2 regions of the Rahnella sp. CG8 genome follow, and region 1 is predicted to be linked to the other one. Evidence: predicted binding sites of a transcription regulator. Region 1 holds the regulator's gene; the other holds the start of a gene.

Region 1 (3,160 bases):
GCAGCAGGCGGATAGCGTCCTGATAGATTTCCAGCGCCTGGTGTGCATTCTGGCGCAGCAAACCGCTTTGCCATTGTGGCCACAGCCAGATAGTGCCACCAAAGGCCAGCGCGCAGCCGATCAGGGTATCGACCAGTCGTGGTACCAGAAAATGCACGCCGTTCATCGCCAGCAATTGCAGGGTATACACTGCAGTCACCGTCATGCCGACCATCGCCAGTCCGTAGTTTTTGCGCAGAACGGTATAGGACAACAGGGTGATCAGCAGCATGCACAGCAGCGTGGTGCCTTCCGGCAGTTCCAGTTTGAGCAAGCCTGAGGCAATCAGCAATCCGGCCAGCGTACCGAGTGCACGGTGCTGGATCCTCACCCGCGTGGCGTTATAACCGTTCTGGCTGACCAACATGATAGTCAGCAAGATCCAGTAGGGTTTGGGCAAATTGAAGAACAGACCCAGACTGCTGCCAATCGCCAGAATAATGCCCAAACGTGCGGCATTACGCAGTGCCACGGATTTGAAGGAAAGATAGCTTTTCAGCGCGGGCCAGAAGGGCAAACGCGGCTGGGTGTTCATCAGGTCACGTTTGTACAACGGCCGCTGTGTGCGTAACAGACGGGCAATGCGGCTGAAATGGTAATAACAAAACTGACCTACCGGATTGTCCGGGTTGCGCGCGGCGATTTTCTCCAGCGCGGTCAGCTCATTGGCCATCGTAAAGCGCCCGGATAAACGGTGATAAAGAATATCGTCGGCAATCACCCGAAGACGGGTGGAAATCACCTGTGCATTTCGGCGGATAACCGCTTCGGCATGGCTTTCCTCCACCAGTTTCTGCACTTCTTCCGGCTGATGCAGGCTCACTGTAATGTGCTCCTGCAAATCGAGCGCTACCTGAAAACGCTGAAACAGCCGTTTATGGTGATGATGATGTCCGTGCTGGGGCAACATGTGTAATTGCTGATAAAGCAGGGCAATCAGGTCGATAACCTGCTGCTGGCGGGTTAGCAGTGGGGGTAACGCGGTTTCGGGATCGGTGTGTTGCGTCAGCAGGCTGTACTTGGCTTCGAAATAATCCGCGAGTTGAAGATAGAGCTGGCTGAGCGTTTCGCGCATCGGTTGTTCTTCCGAAATACGAAACCACGCCCAGTTAAACAATCCGTACCAGGCTGTGCCAGCGGCGAACAACACCGGGGCCTGCCACATCGGGCGCACGCCCACCATACTCAGCGTGAAGATAGTCGCCACCAGCGCACCGGGCAACAGGCGCGCATGCAGCGGGCTGATTTCACCGGTGACGCCGAGCAGTAACGCCAGCGACAGCATGATCAGCGGCAGCGGTATATGCCAGCTTTCGAGCATCAGTTGCAGCAGAAGGCTGCTCACGGCAAAGAGTGAACCGCCAACGAGCAGGCGTTTGAAAAAGCGTTTATGCGGGGTATCCAGACCGGCGATGTTACAACAGGCCGGGCAGAGGGAAAACAGCAGGCCCATTTGCAAATTGCCAAACAGCCAGCAAATGCCAACAGGTAAGCACAACACCAGCGTCTGGCGCAGCGCGTAGTTCACTTCAGGATGGTAAAACAGTCTTCGCCATAGCGTCATGGGTAAAGCTTAGCCCATAAAAAAGGCGCGACAGTGTTTTGCCGCGCCAATTTTTGAGGGATTAACGTGTGCCGTAAACGACAATCGTTTTACCGTGTGCGGAGATCAGGCTTTGATCTTCCAGCATTTTGAGAATGCGTCCGACTGTTTCACGTGAACAACCGACGATTTGGCCAATTTCCTGGCGGGTAATCTTGATTTGCATCCCGTCCGGATGGGTCATTGCATCAGGCTGTTTAGCCAGATTGAGCAAGGTTTGAGCGATACGACCGGTAACGTCAAGGAAGGCAAGGTTGCCGACTTTCTCTGACGTCACTTGCAGACGGTTGGCCATCTGCGCGGAGAGACGCATCAGAATATCCGGGTTAACCTGAATCAGCTGGCGGAATTTTTTATATGAAATTTCAGCCACTTCACAGGCAGTTTTAGCACGTACCCAGGCACTGCGTTCCTGACCTTCTTCGAAGAGTCCCAGCTCACCGATGAAGTCACCTTGGTTAAGGTAGGACAGTATCATTTCCTTGCCTTCTTCATCTTTAATCAGGACAGCAACTGACCCTTTCACGATGTAGTAAAGCGTTTCGGCTTTTTCACCCTGGTGAATCAGCGTACTTTTAGAAGGATACTTATGTATATGACAGTGAGACAGGAACCATTCAAGAGTCGGGTCTGTTTGTGGCTTGCCGAGAACCATTTGCTATTATCCTCTGTTGTTATCGCTGCCCAAAATCACAGGGCTCAGAGTTCCCTGTACGGCACTTCAAATCCAAAGCGCCCTTTCAGCATATAACTCTCCAGAAATGCTGCAAGCGGATGTCGGAGTGCAACAGCCTGTTTATTGCTGTCATCACCGTGGGTTCTGTACTTAAACCGCAAAAACCGTCACCGCAATTTACTGGAAAGTATGTTTCGGCTTTGTTTGTAGCACAGGTTTGAGATGCTGTCTTCTGTTGTCTCGCTTCAGCATGATGGCGATCGGGTTACGTTGCCAGATTTTAGGTGAAAGGGTACTCTGAGAGCAGATTTCGACAAGTTTATTCACCGGGAGAATAGTTCATGCATGCACGTGTCAAATGGGTTGAAGGACTGACATTTTTAGGTGAGTCTGCATCGGGTCATCAGATTTCAATGGATGGAAACGCGGGTGATAAAGCCCCAAGCCCGATGGAAATGTTACTGATGTCCGCAGGGGGGTGTAGTGCAATCGACGTGGTGTCAATTTTGCAAAAAGGTCGTAATGACGTGCGTGATTGTGAAGTGAAGCTGACCTCACAACGCCGCGAAGAAGCGCCGCGTCTGTTCACTCACATCAATCTGCATTTTATCGTCACCGGTAAGGATCTGACCGATAAGATTGTTGAACGCGCAGTCAGCCTGTCTGCCGAAAAATACTGTTCTGTGTCTCTGATGCTGGGGAAAGCGGCCACAATCACCCACAGCTTTGAAGTGATTGCAGCCGAATAAAGTTTACTCGATCTTCTTGCCTTCCATCAGGCGCTGCACCAGCGGCGCCATGATCAGCTCCATCGCCAGCCCCATTTTGCCGCCCGGCACCAC
Region 2 (3,160 bases), on a different contig from region 1:
ATCAAAGAATCTGTAGGTTACGGTGTTATCAAAATGAACATCGATACCGACACTCAGTGGGCTAACTGGGACGGTATCCTGCAGTTCTACAAGAAAAACGAAGCTTACCTGCAAGGTCAGTTGGGTAACCCGGAAGGCGCGGACAAACCTAACAAGAAATTCTATGACCCGCGCGTATGGCTGCGTTCTGCACAGTCTTCCATGGTGACTCGCCTGGAACTGGCATTCAAAGAACTGAACGCAATCGACGTACTGTAATTCTTACGCTTCCGGTGCTTGACCACCGGAATGTGAGGATAATCGTCAAAGGGGCTTCGGCCCCTTTTTTATTGCCTGCTTTCCGGCCACAATAGCCCGTTATCCGTGTTTCGCCAGAATCCCCGAAGAGAGAGCCATGAAGCCAAAATCTGTCACCCTCGATGATGTCGCGCGCCACGCCGGTGTGTCTTATCAGACCGTTTCGCGCGTCCTGAATCAGGCTGCACACGTCTCGGTCAGAACGCGCAACAAAGTCGAACAGGCAATGGCTGCGCTGAATTACGTCCCGAACCGTGTCGCCCAGCAACTGGCGGGCAAACAAAGTTACACCCTTGGGCTGGCGACCACCGAACTGGCGCTACACGCTCCGTCGCAAATTGCGTCGGCAATGAAAACCCGCGCAAATCAGCTAGGTTTCAACGTCGTGATATCGATGATTGATAACCTGAGCCTTGCCGCGTGTCGTACGGCGGTGAATGAACTGATGTCACAGCGTGTCGATGGCGTGCTGATTAACGTGCCGCTGTCGAATGAGGACGCAGACGCGATCGCACAGCTTTGCGGCAATTTACCGGCGCTGTTTCTGGATGTCGATCCGCAGGCCGATGTGTTTAAAATTCTGTTCGATCCTCACTGCGGGGCAGAGCAGGGCGTCGAACATTTGCTGGCGCTCGGACATCAGCAGATCGCCGTACTGACCGGCCCGCTCGAATCCATATCTGCACGCTTACGTTATGAAGGCTGGCTGAATACGCTGGCATTGCACGATATTACGCCGTGCGCGGTTCAGCATGGCGACTGGAGCGCGGCTTCGGGTTACCAGCAGGCATTATTGTTGCTCAATCAGCCCGCACGCCCTACGGCGATCCTGGTCGCCAATGATCAGATGGCGCTGGGCGTACTGCGCGCGGTCCATGAGTTTGGCCTGCGGGTGCCGGAGCAAATCTCGGTGATGGGCTATGACGATACTGAAGACAGCGCATTTTTCTTCCCGCCGCTGACCACCATCAAACAGGATTTCCGCCTGCTCGGTCACGAGAGCATTAACCGGCTGGTAGAGCATCTGCATACGCATGGCGATCACCTGCAGTCCTCATTGTTACTGCCCACTTCTTTAGTTGAACGCCATACAACCGCCAGACCGGGTACAGACACTGTGTCGCAGGAAACTTTATCGCAGGAACTGATCCGCATCGCACGTCAGCTCAGCGCGCTGTAAATCTTTTTTAAGAACTGACTGACGCGGAATTTGTGATCCGCGTCCCTTTCCCGCATCCCCGCACTTTACTTACTCTCTCCGGTTACGCATGTTTATATTATTGTGAGCGCATAACAATTTACCGGGGAGATATTATGAATCCATCAGCGGAAGATAAATTATCATCGCTGGCCACTGTTCTGGCCCGCCGTGACTGGGAAAAACCGGCCTCGACGCAGTGCAACCGATTACCCGCACACCCGCCGTTCAACAGCTGGCGAAATGCAGAGAAAGCGAGAAACAACAAGGCTTCAGGAAAAATTCGTAACCTGAATGGCGAGTGGGCGTTCAGCTATTTTAACCGTCCTGAAGCCGTGCCGGAGCAATGGCTGCAACAGGATCTGGCTGATGCCGATGCTGTGCAGGTGCCATCTAACTGGCAACTGGCGGGATACGATGCGCCGATTTATACCAACGTGCAGTACCCGATCCCGGTCAATCCGCCATTTGTACCGGAAGAAAACCCTGCAGGTTGTTACTCGCTCACAGTTTCTGTGGATAATGACTGGCTGAGCAGCGGGCAGACGCGCATCGTGTTTAACGGCGTCAATTCTGCTTTCTACTTATGGTGTAACGGTCAGTGGGTCGGCTATTCGCAGGACAGCCGTTTACCGGCGGAATTCGATCTCAGTCATGTGCTGCATGCGGGTGAAAACCGGCTGGCGGTGATGGTGCTGCGCTGGAGCGACGGCAGCTATCTGGAAGATCAGGATATGTGGCGCATGAGCGGGATTTTCCGCGATGTCACCTTGCTGCATAAACCGGCAGAGCAAATTACTGACATGCAGGTGCGCACGCATCTGTTCTACGGCTTCACGCAGGCCGAACTGGAAGTGCAAGTCAGCGCCGCGGTACCGCCGGACACCGCGGCTGATTATCAGGTGCGCGTCCAGTTGTGGCAGGGCGATAAACCTGTCGCAGAACATCAGCAACCGCTCGGCAGTGAAATCATTGATGAACGCGGGACGGCATTTGACCGCACCACGCTGCGTCTGCCGGTCAGCCGGCCCGCATTATGGAGCGCTGAACAGCCCGCTTTATACCGTGCTGTCATTTCCCTGATTTCTCCGCAGGGCCAGCTTATTGAAGCCGAGGCCTGTGACGTCGGTTTCCGTCAGGTGGAAATCAGCAACGGGCTGCTGAAAGTGAACGGTCAGCCGGTGCTGATCCGGGGCACCAACCGCCACGAACATCATCCTGAAAACGGTCAGGTGATGGATGAGGCCACCATGCGCCGCGACATTGTGCTGATGAAGCAACACAACTTCAACGCCGTGCGCTGCTCGCATTATCCGAACCATCCGCTGTGGTACCGGCTCTGTGACGAATACGGTCTGTACGTCGTGGATGAAGCCAATATCGAAACCCACGGCATGCAGCCGATGAACCGTCTGTCGGATGATCCGGTGTGGTTCAGCGCCTTCAGCGAACGCGTGACGCGTATGGTTCAGCGCGACCGCAATCATCCGTGCATCATCATCTGGTCACTGGGCAACGAATCCGGCCACGGCGCGAATCACGATGCGCTGTACCGCTGGATCAAATCTGTCGATCCGACCCGTCCGGTGCAGTACGAAGGCGGCGGCGCCAACAGCGCGGCGACCGACATTATCTGCCCGATGTATTCCCGCGTTGAGCAGGATC

The links. The regulator CRP, encoded in region 1, controls carbon source genes, mostly activating them, when cyclic AMP is high. The targets are predictions, from matches to a motif close to ATGTGANNNNNNTCACAT.
Region 2: the regulator CRP is predicted to act here: its motif matches at 1,508-1,525, upstream of HGO41_RS16515 (beta-galactosidase).

Annotation. Positions count from the first base shown of each region.
Region 1 covers NZ_JABAED010000008.1:180,924-184,083, forward strand. The annotation lists gene HGO41_RS10290 (YccS/YhfK family putative transporter) at 1-1,603, opposite strand, end outside; gene crp (cAMP-activated global transcriptional regulator CRP) at 1,665-2,297, opposite strand; gene HGO41_RS10300 (OsmC family protein) at 2,660-3,067, shown strand; gene HGO41_RS10305 (phosphoribulokinase) at 3,071-3,160, opposite strand, start outside.
Region 2 covers NZ_JABAED010000017.1:65,570-68,729, reverse strand. The annotation lists gene fbaA (class II fructose-bisphosphate aldolase) at 1-258, shown strand, start outside; gene HGO41_RS16520 (LacI family DNA-binding transcriptional regulator) at 395-1,477, shown strand; gene HGO41_RS16515 (beta-galactosidase) at 1,612-3,160, shown strand, end outside.